4 regions of the Methylobacterium sp. GC_Met_3 genome follow, and region 1 is predicted to be linked to each of the others. Evidence: predicted binding sites of a transcription regulator. Region 1 holds the regulator's gene; each other region holds the start of a gene.

Region 1 (4,207 bases):
CGGGCGAGACCATCGCGGCGACTGCACGCCTGCTGCCACCCCCGGAGGCGGCCCGACCCGGCGGCTACGACTTCGCCCGGGATGCGTATTTTCAGGGGATCGGCGCGGTCGGCTCGCTGGTCGGCGCGGTCACGGTCCGGCCCCCACGGAACCGCCGCCCCTGCGCCTGCTACTCGCCGCGATGCTGGACGAGGCCCGCAACGTCTTGACCCGCCGGATCGCCGAGGCCGAGGGTGGCCAGGCGGGGGCCGTGGCGGCCGCCCTGGTGACCGGCAAGCGTGGGCTGATCGGTCCGGCGAGCAACGATGCCCTGCGCGCCGCCGGGATCTACCACGTGGTCTCGATCTCGGGCCTCCACATGGTGCTGGCCGCCGGCGTGGTGTTCTGGCTAGTGCGGGCTTTCCTTGCTTTGGTCCCCCACTGCGCCCTGTTCTGGCCGATCAAGAAGATCGCGGCCGGCTTCGCCATGGTGGGGGTGAGCGGCTATTGCGCCTTCTCGGGCTGGGACATCGCCGCCGAGCGCTCGCTGATCATGACCCTGATCATGCTGGGCGCGATTCTCGCGGACCGGCCAGCCCTGTCAATGCGCAACCTCGCACTGGCCGCCCTGATCGCCCTGGCCCGTGAACCGGAAGGGCTGCTGGGCCCGAGCTTCCAGATGTCGTTCGGCGCGGTGGCCGGGCTGATCGCCTGTGCGCGGCTGATCGACGGGCGCCTGTTCGTACGGCCCGGGGCGGGACGGATAGGCCGGTTCGTCGGGACCGGCCTGTCGGCGGTCACCGGCACCCTGGCGACGACGCTGGTGGCGCAGATCGCGACCGCGCCCTTCGCCACCTACCACTTCCAGACGATCCAGCCCTTCGGCCTTATCGGCAACGCTCTGACCCTGCCGCTCGTCTCGCTGGTGGTGATGCCCTCGGCCGTGATCGGGTGCATTGCCTATCCCTTCGCCCTCGACCGGCCGGTCTGGTGGCTGATGGGGCAGGCGGTGGGCGGCATGCTGGCGATTTCGCATTGGATCGCCGGGTTCGAGCGGGCCAGCGTGGTGGTGCCAGCCTTCGGCACCGGGGCCCTCGCCGCCCTGACGGCAGCGCTGCTCCTGGCAACGCTACCGGTTTCGCAGCTCCGCTGGCTTGCCCTGCCACCCGTACTGCTCGGGCTTGGCCTGATGGCCCAACCGGAGCGCCACGATCTCTATGTCGACCGGCAGGGCTGGGGCGCCGCGGTACGCGGCCCGGATGGCCGGCTCGCGATCCTCGGCAGCCCCTCGGGCTTCGTGCTGGAGCAATGGCTGAAGGCGGATGGCGACGGGCGGCGGCTCGACCGCGGCTCCGGTGCGGCGCCGGGCGGCCGCTGCGACCGGCTCGGCTGTACCGCGCTTCTCCCGGACGGACGGGCCGTTGCCCTGGTCCGCGATCGGCGCGCCTTCCCCGAGGATTGTGCCCGGGCCGCCGTGCTGATCACGAGCCTCGCGGCGCCGCCGACCTGCACGGGGCCTCTGGTGATCGATCGCCGGATGCTGGCCATGCACGGGGCCGTCGCCCTGCGTGCTGATGGAAACGGGTTTACGATGCGCACCGCCCACGGCGACGGCCGGTCCGCCCCCTGGCGTCCAAGGCCTGCTCGTACGCGTCTCGAATCGACGGATTCCCCCATCGGAGCAGCCGGCGGCATGGCGTTACCCGAAACGCCACAGGCCCCGGCGACGGACGTCGTGATCGACGCCCCCGCCGAACCCCTTCAGTAGCGTCGAACGAGGCTGACCAGCCGGCCTTGGATCTGGACCCGGTCGGGGCCCAGGACGCGGGTCTCGTAGGCCGGGTTGGCAGCCTCCAGGGCGATCGAAGAGCCGCGGCGGCGCAGGCGCTTGAGCGTCGCCTCCTCGTCGTCGATCAACGCCACGATGATGTCGCCGGTATTGGCAGTGTCCTGCTTGCGGATCACCACGAGGTCGCCGTCGAGGATCCCGGCTTCAACCATCGAATCGCCTCGCACCTCCAGGGCGTAGTGCTCACCGCCCGCGAGAAAGTCCGGCGACAGCGTGATGGCGTGGCTCTGGTTCTGGATCGCCGAGACCGGTGTTCCTGCCGCAATCCGACCCATGACGGGGATGGAGATGGCCCGACCGGAATCGTCGATCATCCGTGCGCTCGCCGGCATGGGAGGCGCCGCCGGCTGTCGGGACTTGCCGCCCTCCACCACGCTTGGGGTGAAGCGGCGCGGCTCCGGAGTGGGCGCCGCCGCCTGCGCCAGGCTTTCGGGGATGCGGATCACCTCGATGGCGCGCGCCCGATTCGGCAGCCGGCGCAGGAAGCCGCGTTCCTCCAAGGCCGTGATAAGCCGGTGGATGCCCGACTTTGACTTGAGATCGAGCGCATCCTTCATCTCGTCGAAGGACGGGGGAACGCCGCATTCCTGCACGCGGCTCTGGATGAACCGCAGGAGGTCAAGCTGCTTGCGCGTGAGCATCGACGGGGGCCTCGCGACTTTGCGGACCGCCCCGAGGCGGCCTCTGAAACAAATCGCGAACAGGTTAAACGTTCCGCAAGTGTTCTGCAAGCGCGTTATGGCCACGCTGTCCGGTCGATCGACGATCTTGTCGATCCTCGGCCGGTTCGAACGCGGTGCGCCCCCGGCCTGCCGCACCGAAGTTGTGACGCACACCGTCGTTGCCGGTCAGGCCTCCAGGCCCGGGACGAAGGACATGCCGAACCCGTGCCGGACGCCAGGGAGCTGAGTCCCACCCGGCGCGGGCGATGCGAACCATAAACGCATTGACGGCACAAGCGGAGCCGTTTCAATGCACTCCGCGCCTCGCCGGGGAGCGGGGCGGTATCTGGCTTGGGATGACGAGGATGCAAAAGCGCGCGGCTCCAGGGCACCTCCGGCTCTCCCTCGGCGCCCTGATCCTGGGTTCGGCGCTTGCCGGCTGCACCACCGGGTTCGCCTACATCTCCCGGAACTACGTGGCGCTCACGCCGCAGGTGGTCACGATCGGCTGCAAGGAACCCTACGAGGTCTACGACAACCGGCAGCTGCGCCGGATGCTGGTCGTCTCCAACGCCCTGCGCGAATATGCCGGCTGCAACCTGAGTGAGGTCCGCATCGATCCGGAGCCGGGTGCGACCCGGGTGACGCGCTTCCGCACGGCCGCCCGCGCCTATCTCGACGAGACCGTGCGCGAGGATTGCCGGATCACCGGCGAGACCGTGTTCGATTCGCTGAAGTCCGAGTTCGCCTACGCCTGCGACGTGCCGGTCGAGCGGCGCGGAACGGTGGTGCCGCGCCTGCCGGGCCGCAACCCGGGTGCAGCCCAGCGCTGAGCCGGCCCGCTCAGGTCCCCGGCTTCGGGAAGGTGCGTTCTGTCGCGTCGCCGGCCGCGGCCAGGAGGGCACGCGCGAAGGCGCGGGCCTCGGCCCGGTCCAGCACGATTGCGGCGGTAACCGGCCCGCCGCCGAGGTCGGACAGGGCGAGTTCGAGCCGCACCCCATCGGGCACGGCGCTCGCCTGAAGGCTCCAGCCCGAGCCCCGATCCGTGCCCTGTGCCATCGCATACTCCTCCCGCGTGCCGGGAAAACGCCGCAGGCGCCCGCCGGAACCGCCCTGACCCGGGCCTGTTCCCGAGCCGTGCCCAGCGCCTCCCTGCCTCGCCTGAACGCGTTCCTCAAGACCGCAGGCCCCGGACTCGTCGTGATGCTCGCCGACACGGATGTCGGAAGCCTGATCACGGCGGCCCAGAGCGGCGCCCGCTGGGGTTACTCGCTGCTGCTCCTGCAGATCCTGCTGATCCCGATCCTGTACGTCGTCCAGGAGCTGACGGTCCGGCTCGGCACCGCCACGGGCCGTGGCCATGGCGAGCTGATCCGCGCGCGTTACGGGCCGGTCTGGGCCTGGATCTCGTATGGCGGCCTCGTGGTCGCCGGGATCGGCGCCATCGTCACCGAATTCTCCGGCATCGCGGGGATCGGCGACCTGTTCGGGGTGCCGCGGCTCGTGAGCCTCGGGTTGCCGGCCCTTCTGCTCCTCGGGCTCGTCTTCACCGGCAGCTACCGGCGCGTCGAGGTGGTGGCGCTGGCGGTCGGCCTGTTCGAGCTGGTCTTCATCGGCCTCGCCATCGCGGCGCGGCCGAATCTGGGCGAGATCGCCACGTCGTTCGCCCACATACCGCTCGGTGATGGTCAGTACCGGGTGCTGATCGCCGCCAATA
Region 2 (4,207 bases), on a different contig from region 1:
GATCATCGGCTACTCGGACCTGCTGCTGGCGAGCCACCGGCCGACCGATCCGGCCTTCCAAGACATCATGCAGATCAAGCAGAACGCCAATCGGGCAGCGGGCCTCGTCCGCCAGCTCCTGGCGTTCTCCCGCCGCCAAACCCTGCGGCCGGAGGTGATGAGTGTCGGCGAGGCGCTGTCGGAGCTCACGCTCCTGCTGAAGCGGCTGCTCGGCGAGCGCGTCGCCCTGGAGTTGAAGCACGGCCGCGAGGTTTGGCCCGTGAAGGCCGATGTCAACCAGTTCGAGCAGGTGATTGTGAACCTCGCGGTCAACGCCCGCGACGCGATGCCGGAGGGCGGCAAACTGGTGATCCGCACCGAGAACGTCACCGATCCGGGTCCCGCAGCGGTGGCCGAGGGGCGGGGCGGGGCGCCTGCGGGCGATCACGTGCTGATCGAGGTCCGCGACACCGGACAGGGCATCCCGCCCGAGCTGATGGAGAAGATCTTCGAGCCGTTCTTCACCACCAAGGAGATCGGCAAGGGCACGGGCCTCGGGCTCTCGACGGTGTTCGGTATCGTCAAGCAGTCCGGCGGCACGATCGACGTGCAGTCCACGGTCGGGGAGGGCACCGCCTTCCGGATCTATCTGCCGCGCCACATACCGGTGGCGGAACCCGAGGAGGTGCCGCTCCCGGCCCCCGCACCAGCCTTACCGCGGACGGACGCCGCACGGCTGCCTGGTTCGTCGAAGGCCGAGGGAAAGATCGAACCCGTGGGGCCTGCGACCCCGATCGAGCGGACGCCGCCGCGCCAGCCCGCCGCCGACCATACTGGCCAGGGTACGATTCTGCTGGTGGAGGACGAGGATCCGGTCCGCGCGGTCAACAGCCGGGCCCTCTCGGCCCGCGGTTATACGGTCCTGGAGGCGGCCTCTGGTCTCGAGGCGCTGGCGATCGTGCGCGAGAACGCCCAGCCGATCGACCTCGTGGTCTCCGACGTCGTCATGCCAGAGATGGACGGTCCGACCCTGCTGCGGGAAGTGCGCAAGCACCAGCCGGACCTGAAGGTGATCTTCGTCTCCGGCTACGCCGAGGACGCCTTCCGCAAGAACCTGCCGGAGGGCGAGACCTTCAACTTCCTGCCAAAACCCTTCAGCCTGAAGCAGCTCGTCGAGACCGTGAAAAAGACGATGGCAAGCTGAGGGGCTGGGCCACCGACCCTTCAGGCACCGGCGCAAACAGCCTCATCCCGGCACGCCGGGTATGAGGGGCGGCGCGGCCATTGCGCCACCGCCGGATCCCACAGCGCGAGACGGACCAGCCACGCTCCCGCAACGCATGCAATGCAAATTGACGGGCACAACGCCCGGTCAGAACACCCGCGCGCCCTTGCCGATTGAGAACAAAACAGGTACACAAGACGGACGTTGACGCGCGTTGTGAACGGCGCTCAACCCCTTCATAAGGATGCCGCCAGATGGCCCAGCCCGCATTGAAAGTGGTCGACATGCCCCCCGCGGACAAGGACAAGTCCAAGGCGATCGACGCCGCCCTGTCTCAGATCGAGCGTGCCTTCGGCAAGGGCTCGATCATGCGGCTTGGCAAGAACGACAAGGTGCAGGAGGTCGAAACCGTCTCCACCGGCTCGATCGGGCTCGACATCGCGCTGGGCGTCGGCGGCCTTCCGCGCGGTCGCGTCGTCGAGATCTACGGCCCCGAATCGTCGGGCAAGACGACGCTCGCCCTTCACACCATCGCGGAAGCCCAGAAGAAGGGCGGGGTCTGCGCCTTCATCGACGCCGAGCACGCGCTGGACCCGGTCTATGCCCGCAAGCTCGGGGTCAATCTCGACGACCTGCTGATCTCGCAGCCCGACACCGGAGAGCAGGCCCTGGAGATCACCGACACGCTGGTGCGCTCCGGCGCCATCGACGTGCTGGTGGTCGATTCGGTCGCCGCGCTGACCCCGCGGGCCGAGATCGAGGGCGAGATGGGCGAGAGCCAGCCCGGCCTGCAGGCGCGCCTGATGAGCCAAGCCCTGCGCAAGCTGACCGGCTCGATCTCGCGCTCGAACTGCATGGTCATCTTCATCAACCAGATCCGGATGAAGATCGGCGTGATGTACGGCAGCCCCGAGACGACCACGGGCGGCAACGCCCTGAAGTTCTACGCCTCGGTGCGCCTCGACATCCGCCGTATCTCGACCCTGAAGGACCGGGACGAGGCGATCGGCAATCAGGTCCGCGTCAAAGTGGTGAAGAACAAGGTTGCGCCGCCGTTCAAGCAGGTCGAGTTCGACATCATGTTCGGCGAGGGCGTGTCGAAGGTCGGCGAGCTGATCGATCTCGGCGTAAAGGCCGGGATCGTCGAGAAGTCGGGCGCCTGGTTCTCGTACAACAGCCAGCGCCTCGGCCAGGGCCGCGAGAACTCGAAGGGCTTCCTGCGCGACAACCCGAAGATCGCCGCCGAGATCGAAGGATCGATCCGGCAGAATTCAGGCCTGGTGGCCGAGAAGATTTTGGAGACCGCGACGCCGAGCGCGGACGATCTCGACGAGGGCGAGGCCTGATCGGCGCTGCCGCATTCTAAGAGGGTTTGCGGCGGCATTCTTCGCAAGAGACGTAGGACGGCCCCGGAGCATCTCCGGGGCCGTTTTTCTTTCCGAGCGCCGTGCCAACGCCGAAGGTCAAGATGCCCGTCGAAACCGACCGCCGCATAATGCCGGAGGCTCAAGGACGATCGCACAGGCTAGGCTTGATCTGATGCGCATAGGTACAACCATCGGCACCAAGGCCGAACGCAATCCTCAAACGACGAAGCCCGGTGCGAGTCCGACCAATGAAGGTCGGCCTTGCCCGGGCTCTCGTCGATTCGAATAGAAACGATCTGGCGGATGCGGTCGCCCGCAGCCGCCAAGCCATCAGATCAAGCGGCCTCGCCAGCCTCGGCCTGAACCGCCGCCTCGCCCTCGACCAGCTTCCAGGTCTTGGTCTTCGAGAACGGACGGCACTCCTCGATGAACACCGTCTGCCCGACCTTGGCGACATTCGCCTCGTCATGCGCATGGTAGTTCTTCGACCGGCGGACGGTCTTCTTCATCACCGGGTGCGTGAAGCGACGCTCCACCTTCACCACGATGGTCTTCTCACCCTTGTCGCTGACGACGGTGCCCTGCAGGATGCGCTTCGGCATGGTTGTCTCCTAAAACCCGCCTCAGGCCTTGGCCTGCTGCAGCGTCTTGGAACGCTGCAGAGTCCGGACACGGGCGATGTCGCGGCGGACCTCACGGACGCGGGCGACGTTCTCGAGCTGGCCAGTGGCCCCCTGGAAGCGCAGGTTAAACTGCTCTTTCTTGAGGTTCAGCAACTCGTCATTCAACTGATCCGGCGACAACGCCTTAAGATCAGACACTCTCTGGGTCGACTTCACGATAGCCTCCGTTCAGTCGGCGATGCGTTGGACGACCCGCGTACGGATCGGGAGCTTCGCGGCGCCGAGGCGGAGCGCCTCCTTGGCGATGGCCTCGGCAACGCCGTCGACCTCAAACATGATCCGGCCGGGATGCACGCGGGCAGCCCAGTAATCTGGAGCGCCCTTACCGGAGCCCATGCGGACTTCGGTCGGCTTCGAGGAGACCGGCACGTCCGGGAACACCCGGATCCAAACGCGGCCCTGGCGCTTCATCTCGCGGGTGATCGCGCGGCGGGCCGCCTCGATCTGGCGAGCAGTGACGCGCTCGGGCTCCACCGCCTTCAGACCGAACTGGCCGAAGTTCAGCTCGAAGCCGCCCTTGGCCGCACCGTGGATGCGGCCCTTGAACTGCTTACGGAAGCGAGTCTTTTTCGGTTGCAGCATGGCTTCCTACCTTACGCGTGCTCGCGGCGTCCGCGCTCGCGGCCGCCCTCGCCATCGCGCTCACGGCGTCCGCCGGAGCGGCCACCCTCTTCCTGGGCCTTCTTATCCTGGGCCATCGGGTCATGCTCAAGGATCTCGCCCTTGAACACCCAAACCTTGATGCCGCAAGTACCGTAGGTCGTGAACGCCGTGGCAGTGCCGTAATCGACGTCGGCGCGCAGCGTGTGCAGCGGGACGCGTCCTTCACGGTACCATTCCTGGCGGGCGATCTCGGCGCCGCCGAGACGGCCCGAGCAGTTGATCCGGATGCCCTCGGCGCCCAGACGCATGGCCGACTGAACGGCCCGCTTCATGGCGCGCCGGAAGGCGAC
Region 3 (4,207 bases), on a different contig from region 1:
AGCTGTTCGTGGCCACCGGCCTGTTCATCGCGGCGACCGTGGTGGCGCTGGCGATCCACTACGTGCTGATGCGGCGCCTGCCGATCATGCCGCTGGTGTCGGGCGCGGTCGTGATCGTCTTCGGCGGGCTGACCGTGGCGCTGCAGGACAAGACCTTCATCATGGTCAAGCCGACCATCGTGAACGCCCTGTTCGGCACCATCCTGCTCGGCGGCCTCGCCTTCGGACGGCCGCTCCTGTCGGTGGTGCTCGATTCGATGTTCAGCCTCACCGAGGAAGGCTGGCGCAAGCTGACCTTCCGCTGGGGCCTGTTCTTCTTCGTGCTGGCGGCGCTGAACGAGATCGTGTGGCGGACGCAGACCGAGGATTTCTGGGTCAACTTCAAGGTGTTCGGCATCATGCCGATCACCGTGCTGTTCGCCCTGGCGCAGACCCCGCTGCTCTCCCGCTACGAGAACAAGGCGCCGCAGCCGGAGGCGTGAGCCCTACTGGGCCGCCGCGACCTTGCCGGCGGCCCGGATCCGCGTGAGCACGCTCGCAAAGTTATCGGGCGTGAGGATGCCGACGAGCTTGTCGCGGATCACCCCGTCCGGCCCGACGATGAAGGTCTCGGGCACGCCGTAGACACCGAAATCGATCGCCGCGCGCCCGCTCGCATCGGCGCCGACGGCGCTGAACGGTACGCCGTGCCGGGCGAGGAAGCGCTGCCCGGCCTCCGGGTTCGGCTCCTTGTAGTCGATGCCGACGAGCCGGATGCCGGGCTCCTTGGCTAGCCGCATCAGCATCGGGTGCTCGACCTGGCAGGGCGCGCACCACGAGGCGAACACGTTGATCACCGTGATCTGCCCCTTCAGCTCGGCGCTCGACAGCCCCGGCACGGGAGCCCCGGCCGCGGTCAGCCCCGGCACGGCCGGCAGGTCGAAGCTCGGCACGGGCTTGCCGATCATCGCCGAGGGCAGTGCGGCCGGGTCGACCCCGGAGCGCAGGCGCAGGAAGAATACGGCGGCGAGCAGCACGAAGGCGAGCGCCGGCACGATCAGCAGCAGGGAGCGGCGAACCGGAAGCGGCCGCTCGGTCACGTCGTCATGCAGGTTGGTCATCGGCGGTCCTCACCGAAACCCTTGAGCGCCCGTAGCTGCGCCCTCCGGTCGCGGATCGCGTTGCCAACCAGCGCGACCATCACCAGCGCGGTGAAGGCGTAGGCCACCAGGATGAAGCCGCCGTGAGACCCGAGATCCATCGTGCCGATCCTAAACCGGTTGGCCCACCGGCAGCCCGGTCGAGGGCTGCGGCGTGATGCGGGGCTGAACGCGATCCAGGCGCTCGGCCTCGCGGATGGTCAGCGTCCGGACCCGGCGCCGCATGATCTCGGTGCGCATCGCGTAGAGATGCAGCGTGGTGCCGCCGAGCGTCGCGGCGCCGATCATGATGAGCAGCGGGTAGAGCATCGAAGGGTCGATGGTCGAGCCGCCCATGCGTAGGATCGAGGCCGGCTGGTGCAGGGTCGACCACCAGTTCACCGAGAACTTGATGATCGGCAGGTTCACGGCGCCGACCAGCGTCAGGATCGCGACCGCGCGGGCGGCGCGGTTCGGATCCTCCAGCGTGCGCCAAAGGGCGATGATGCCGCAATAGATCAGCAGCAGGATCAGCATCGAGGTCAGCCGCGCGTCCCAGACCCAATAGGTCCCCCACATCGGCTTGCCCCACAGGGAGCCGGTCACGAGGCAGATCAGCGTGAAGGCCGCGCCGATCGGCGCCGCCGCGCGCTGGGCCACGTCGGCCAGCGGATGGCGCCAGACCAGGGAGCCGATCGCCGACACGCTCATGGCTCCGTAGAAGAACACGCCGAGCCATGCCGCCGGGACATGGATGTACATGATCCGCACAGTCTCGCCCTGCTGGTAATCGGGCGGCACGACGAAGAAGGTCTGATACAGGCCGACGGCCAGCACAGCGAGCGATAGGACCGTAAGCCACGGCACCAACGCTCCCGACCAGCGCATGAAATGGCTGGGATTCGACAGGCGGGTCCAGAGGGAAGGCGTCATCGCGGCTGCTGTCTCGGACATCGTGATTGCCGGTCTACCCTAGGGTGCGGTGCAGCAACAATGCGGGTCGTCGGCGCAGTCTGTCTGGTCGCTGAAATGTGGTCGCTTCGGGCTGGCAAGGGCTCGGGTGATGGACAGGGCATCTGCAGGAGCTGAAATGGCACTCAACGTGGATTGGCCTCCAGCCTCATACGGCTTCGCGTTCCTCCTAACCCCCGGCGCCGAGACGCGCGGGCGATGATGAGGCGCATCCATCGCACGCCCCCCAGGCCATGGCTTTTCACGTCCCGACCTTGCAAGCGGCGGGACGATCACGCATATAGATACGAACAAAAAGAGAACAAAAGAGCGTCGCCTGAGAAAGCTGTGGACGACGCGGCCTGATCCTCCCGGAACGAGCCCCGCATGCGCACCGCCGACAAGCAGATCTCCGACATCCTCGTCCGCTACGGCGAACCCTTCGGGGGCAACGTCTGGCGGGTTCAGGGGACGGCCGTCATCTACCACAAGACGCTGGAGCGGATCGCCGCCCAAGCCGGGATCGTGTTCGAGCCGCCAACGGTCATCCGTGCCGAGCGCGACGAGGCGGTGATGCTCGTCACTGGCCGTCTGCCCGGCACGAAGCCCGGGACGGAGCGGGTCGAGTGGTCGATGGGCGAGGCGCTGGTCAACGTGAACTACCGCGTGTCCGGCAAGCAGGCGGCCTACGTCTACGCCATGGCGGAGAAACGCGGGAAAGATCGCGTGATCCTCAAGCTCATCGAGTTGCACGGTCTCGTCTACTCGGAGGAGGAGGCCGACGAGTTCCGCGCCCACCAGCTCCCGATCCGGGCCGTCGACGAGGATTTCGAGGAGGCGCCCGCCTTCGACGAGGTCACCGAGGCGGAGGGCGACCTCAAGCGCCGGATCGACGAGGCCGGGACGATCAACGCGGTCACCGACCTGATGCTGGATGGCGCCACCCAGACGATCCTCGCCGCGATGCCGCCCGGCACCCGCGACGAGGTCCGCGATTACGCCAAGGCACGCCTCGTGGCGCTCGGCTGGCCGAAGCGCCCCGGCCGCCGCAGCGCCGCCTGACCCGTATCCCTTCACCCAAGGAGACCGCCATGCATCGCGCGACGCGCCGCCGCACCATGAAGGCCCGCGGACACAGCCACCAAAGCTGGAGCATCGAGACCCTGTCGTACAGCCCCTCCCGGATCGTTCGGCTGGGCGACGAGAAGGTCGCAATCCTGTTCCCGCCGGTGGAGCCCGGCGCCGCCTGGCAGCTTTACCCGCATCCCGACACGTTCCCCGGCCTGAACTTCGAGGGCCTGCCGGCGCCGCTCCGCCCGGAATTCCTGGCCTTCGCGGATCTTCCGGAAGTCGAGCGCTTCCTGGGGATCGGGGACGAGGAGCCCGCCGCCCTGGCGGCGTGACCGGTCGGGTCAGCAGCGCGGCGGCGCCCCGTGAAGTTCGGCGGCCTCCCGCGTGAAGGCGCCGTCCGGTCCGTGCAGAATTAAGGGTGGCTGCAAACGCAGCGGGGCGCGGCTTCCCTTGACGGCGCTGATCAGGATCCGGATCGCCGGCGCCTCGGCGCGGGGATGGACCGGACGGATCGCCAGATCGCCATACCGGCCGCGAAGGGTTTGCAGGCATTCGGCGAGAGCGTCGGCCCGATGGATCAGCCCAAGCCGCCCGCCGGGTCGCAGGATCGCCGTGCAGGTGCGGATCCAAACGTCCAGCGTCTCACTGGAGGCCTCACCGGCAAAACTATGCGCCGTAGCCCGGCCAGGATGCGGTGAAACCCGGTGATGGCCGACCGTGAAGAACGGGGGGTTCGTCAACACCACGTCGAAACTGTCCGGCAGCAGACCGGCTGCGCGGCGTTCTGTCGCGGGGGCGAGCACGTTGGCTTCGATCACGCGGGCATCGATCCCGTTCAGCGCGGCGTTCGTCCGAGCCTGTGCAGCAAGATCGGGATCGCGCTCGACCAGGGTCGGTCGAAGGCCGGGCACCATCGCGGCGCAGCCGAGCCCGACGGCTCCGGTTGCGGCTCCGACATCGCACAGTCGATCCTCGGGGGCCGGGATAAGGAGGCGCGCCAGCAGCACCGCGTCGGTCCCCGCCCGGTGTGCTCCGCGCGCGGGCTGATGCAACCGCAGGCTCCCGCC
Region 4 (4,207 bases), on a different contig from region 1:
GCGCCGAGGTCGTAGGCGAGGTAGCCGATCGCCCCGCCCGGGAAGGGATTTTCAGGGCTGGGCTCGATCCGGTAGGGGGCGAGGCAGGCGCGCAGGGCCGCGAAGGGGCCGCCCGGCACCGGTTCGCTATTCAGGGTCGCGACGCCGTCGCGGAAGCGGAAGCGCGCGAACGGGTCGGCGGCCACGATCGAATGGCGCCCGAGCGGGTCGTGCCGCATCGCGCTGTCGAGGAAGGCGAGACCCGGCAGGGACCGCAACCGGGCGGCGGCCGCGACGGGATCGATGAAGGGGATCTCTCGGGTCCACATGACCGGGTTCGGGGCCGCTATCTCTGGCTGTGCGTTACCCGTTGCCGTCGCACAGGCGATGCCGCGGGGGAAGCGGCAGTTCCACGCAGGCACCGCCGCGCGGTGCGGGCGGGATGTGTCCAGGGTGCAGGACGACGGCCCCAAACCCTTATGCGCGGTCTCAGGATCCGCCGGTAAGGATATAATAGTAAACAGAAGTCCGTTGTGATCCGGTAGCCTCGTGCCTGGAGCCGGACACCCCTGCGGCGGCCGGCCTCGCGCGGGCGGTTGAGAACCGCTATAAGATCATGATCCCGAATTCTCGTCCTCGCGCTCCGTATGGCTGTCTCATCGGCCACACGCGCGGGCGGCGTCCGATCTGTCGAATGCGCCCATGACCGCCACGCCAGCCCCCACGCCCGCTCCGAAGGCTTCGGATCTCAAGGCTTCGGCCCCAAAGATCTCGTTCGTCTCTCTGGGCTGCCCGAAGGCGCTGGTCGATTCCGAGCGGATCCTCACCCACCTGCGCGCGGAGGGCTACGAGCTGGCCCGCCGGCACGACGGCGCCGACGTGGTGATCGTCAACACCTGCGGCTTCCTCGATTCCGCCAAGGCGGAGTCGCTCTCGGCGATCGGCGAGGCCATGGCGGAGAACGGCCGGGTGATCGTCACGGGCTGCATGGGCGCGCAGCCCGAGGAGATCCGCGCGAAATACCCGGACCTCCTGGCGGTGACCGGGCCCCAGGCCTACGAGTCGGTGGTGGCAGCGGTCCACGAGGCGGTGCCGCCGGCCCACGACCCGTTCCTCGATCTCGTGCCGCCGCAGGGGATCAAGCTCACCCCGCGCCACTACGCCTACCTGAAGATCTCGGAGGGGTGCAGCAACCGCTGCAGCTTCTGCATCATCCCGTCTCTACGCGGAAACCTCGTCAGCCGCCCCGCCGCCGACGTGCTGCGCGAGGCGGAAAAGCTGGTCAAAGCCGGCGTGAAGGAACTGCTGGTCGTCAGCCAGGACACCAGCGCCTACGGCGTCGATATCCGCTACAGTGAGAGTCCGTGGCAGGACCGTCAGGTCCGCGCGAAGTTCTACGACCTCACCAAGGAACTCGGCGAGCTCGGCGCCTGGGTGCGGCTCCATTACGTCTACCCCTACCCGCACGTGGACGAGGTCATCCCGCTGATGGCCGAGGGCAAGGTGCTCCCCTACCTCGACATGCCGCTCCAGCATGCGAGCCCCTCCGTGCTCAAGCGCATGCGCCGCCCCGGCAATCAGGAGCGCCAGCTCGACCGGATCCGCAGCTGGCGGCAGATCTGCCCGGATCTGGCGATCCGCTCGACCTTCATCGTCGGCTTCCCCGGCGAGACCGAGGCCGAGTTCGAGGAGCTTCTGGGCTGGCTGCAGGAGGCCAAGCTCGATCGCGTCGGCTGCTTCGAATACGAGCCGGTGGCGGGCGCCACCGCCAACGCGCTGGGCGATTTCGTGCCGCCGGCGGTGAAGGCCGAGCGCAAGCGCCGGTTCATGGAGACCCAGAACGGCATCGCGCTGCGGCTCCAGCGGGCCAAGGTCGGCAAGCGGATGCCGATCATCGTCGACGCCGTCGAGGGCGGGGTCGCCCGGGGCCGGTCCAAGGCCGACGCGCCGGAGATCGACGGCACCGTCCACGCCGCCTTCCGGCGGCCGGTGCGGGTCGGCGACATCGTCACCGTGAAGATCGAGCGGGCCGAGGCCTACGACCTGTACGGCAGCGTGGCCTGAGGCAGTCACCCGCCACGGGCGGTTGAACAGAACCTCCAAACCGCCCCCCTCATCCGGCGGTGCCGGAGCGCAGGGGAAGCCTCGAAGGAGACTTCCAGGGATCGCGCGGCTGGCTGGAGCCCTCCTTCGAGGCTCGCTGCGCTCGCACCTCAAGAGGTGGGACAGACCAGCTTGATCGGTCGCTCCAGGGTGCGGATGGAACATCCCTGTTGAGCCCCATCCAACACGCCTTGACCCGGCCACCCCGCCGCGCTCTTTCAGAACAGATCGGGAACTAACCGCGGATCTCCGAGGCGGCGATGGATCCGGAGGTCGCGCTCCGAAAAATCATCCACATCGACATGGACGCGTTCTACGCCTCCGTGGAGCAGCGCGACGACCCGTCCTTGCGCGGCAAACCCCTGGCGGTGGGCGGCTCGCGGGAGCGGGGCGTGGTGGCGGCGGCGAGCTACGAGGCGCGCACGTTCGGCGTCCGCTCGGCCATGCCTTCGGCCACCGCCCGGCGGCTCTGCCCGGACCTGCTGTTCGTGAAGCCGCGCTTCGAGGTCTACCGGGGGGTCTCGGAGGAGATCCGCGCGGTCTTCGCCCGGCACACGGCGCTCATCGAGCCGGTGGCCCTCGACGAGGCCTATCTCGACGTCACCGAGAATCTTCTGGGGCTGCCCACCGCCACCGCGGTGGCCAAGGCGATCCGGGCCGAGATCCTGGAGCGCACCGGGCTCGTGGCCTCGGCCGGGGTCTCGTACAACAAGTTCCTGGCCAAGGTGGCCTCCGACCACAAGAAGCCGAACGCCCTGTTCGTCATCACCCCCGCCATGGGGCCGGACTTCGTGGCCGCGCTGCCGATCGGCCGGTTCCACGGGGTCGGTCCGGTCACCGAGGCCAAGATGAAGCGGCTCGGGATCCACACCGGGGCGGACCTGCGCGCCTGGGCGCCGGAGCGCCTGCGCGAGATCTTCGGCTCGTCGGCAGGGTACTACCACGCGGTCGCCCGCGGCATCGACATGCGGCCGGTGCGCGCCCACCGGGTGCGCAAGTCGATCGGCGCCGAGACCACCTTCTCGGAGGACACCGCCGCCTTCGAGGTCCTGGCCGCCCGGCTGGCACCCCTGCTGGACAAGGTCTGGGCCGGCGCCGTCGCCAAGGGCATGCGCGGCCGGACCGTGACCCTGAAGCTCAAGTTCTCGGATTTTGCCCAGGTCACCCGGGCGAAATCACTCGTCGCCCCCGTGCCCGACCGGGCGAGCCTGGAGCGGATCGGCCTCGATCTGCTCGCGGGACTGTTCCCGCTGCGGCGCAGTGCCCGGCTGATCGGCGTGTCGCTGTCGGGCTTCGCCCAGGGGGAGGATGAGGAGCCGATGCAGCTCGGGCTGGGACTTTAGCAGGCCGCGCCCCGAAATGTGGCGGCCAGCTTCCGAGACGATGCTCTGAACGCTGGGTGGAACGACAGGACCTGAAGCTGGAAAGTCGGCTTCATACTGCAATCCGCTGCCGATTGTGCGGTGTCGCACACAGTCTTGGCCTGTGGAGACCCAGATAGCGGGAATCCCGACTGATGCCACCGAGCGCGTCGGACCCAACCGCAGGAGCCAGCTTGTGTCGAAACGCGCTTCCCTTGTCGTCGCCACGGCCCTGATGCTGACCGCCTCAGCCGGCGCGGCCCTGGCCGATGGCACCTCCGGGTTCAGTGCCGCCAACGCCGCCATGCAGCGGGGCTATACGGCGAGCCCCGGCCAGATCTTCATCCAGACGCCACCGCACGGCGATCCGGCCATCACCGGACCGGTCACGCCCCAGAACCGCCCGGCGCCGGCGCGCACCCGCTGAGGATTCCGAGGCCCCGGACCGGTCGAGCGGTCCGGGGTCGTCCCGCGACCGCGGGTGCTCGTCTTCAGGCGTTCTTGCGCGGACGATGGTTCGGGTCGATGCCGCCGTCGAGCTTCGTCTCGTTGTCGACGTCGCCCTCGAAGGTCGAATCCGCCTGCAGATCCGCCGGGTCGGCACCGGTCATGCCCTTCGAGGTGCCGATGCCGGGATTGCCCTTGAGGTCGGCGTCGGTCGGGGTCTCGGTCTTGGGGTGCTTGCCTGACATGTGGGCTCCTGTCGGATGCGGATGTCAGGCCAACGCGTCGGGGCGGGGGCGGTCGCGCCCAACCCGTGCGGC

Evidence for each region. The regulator LexA, encoded in region 1, represses DNA repair genes until DNA is damaged. The targets are predictions, from matches to a motif close to TGTTCNNNNTGTGTTCNG.
Region 2: a site for LexA is predicted at 1,380-1,397, ahead of recA (recombinase RecA). Genes of this name have one in related genera too.
Region 3: a site for LexA is predicted at 2,377-2,394, ahead of OXS27_RS12490 (trna delta -isopentenylpyrophosphate transferase). Genes of this name have one in related genera too.
Region 4: a site for LexA is predicted at 2,302-2,319, ahead of dinB (DNA polymerase IV). Genes of this name have one in related genera too.

What each region holds. Positions count from the first base shown of each region.
Region 1 covers NZ_JALNUL010000004.1:270,107-274,313, forward strand. The annotation lists partial or broken gene OXS27_RS08530 (ComEC/Rec2 family competence protein) at 1-1,747, shown strand, start outside; gene lexA (transcriptional repressor LexA) at 1,741-2,469, opposite strand; gene OXS27_RS08540 (hypothetical protein) at 2,856-3,323, shown strand; gene OXS27_RS08545 (hypothetical protein) at 3,334-3,549, opposite strand; gene OXS27_RS08550 (divalent metal cation transporter) at 3,628-4,207, shown strand, end outside.
Region 2 covers NZ_JALNUL010000005.1:4,007-8,213, reverse strand. The annotation lists gene OXS27_RS08815 (PAS domain-containing sensor histidine kinase) at 1-1,183, shown strand, start outside; gene recA (recombinase RecA) at 1,459-2,550, shown strand; gene rpsQ (30S ribosomal protein S17) at 2,907-3,173, opposite strand; gene rpmC (50S ribosomal protein L29) at 3,195-3,410, opposite strand; gene rplP (50S ribosomal protein L16) at 3,423-3,836, opposite strand; gene rpsC (30S ribosomal protein S3) at 3,848-4,207, opposite strand, start outside.
Region 3 covers NZ_JALNUL010000007.1:183,127-187,333, forward strand. The annotation lists gene OXS27_RS12470 (septation protein A) at 1-482, shown strand, start outside; gene OXS27_RS12475 (DsbE family thiol:disulfide interchange protein) at 486-1,100, opposite strand; gene ccmD (heme exporter protein CcmD) at 1,097-1,240, opposite strand; gene OXS27_RS12485 (heme ABC transporter permease) at 1,251-2,051, opposite strand; gene OXS27_RS12490 (trna delta -isopentenylpyrophosphate transferase) at 2,457-3,131, shown strand; gene OXS27_RS12495 (hypothetical protein) at 3,161-3,472, shown strand; gene OXS27_RS12500 (methyltransferase) at 3,482-4,207, opposite strand, start outside.
Region 4 covers NZ_JALNUL010000024.1:24,993-29,199, forward strand. The annotation lists gene pabB (aminodeoxychorismate synthase component I) at 1-308, opposite strand, end outside; gene rimO (30S ribosomal protein S12 methylthiotransferase RimO) at 682-2,043, shown strand; gene dinB (DNA polymerase IV) at 2,343-3,425, shown strand; gene OXS27_RS22040 (hypothetical protein) at 3,640-3,870, shown strand; gene OXS27_RS22045 (hypothetical protein) at 3,935-4,135, opposite strand.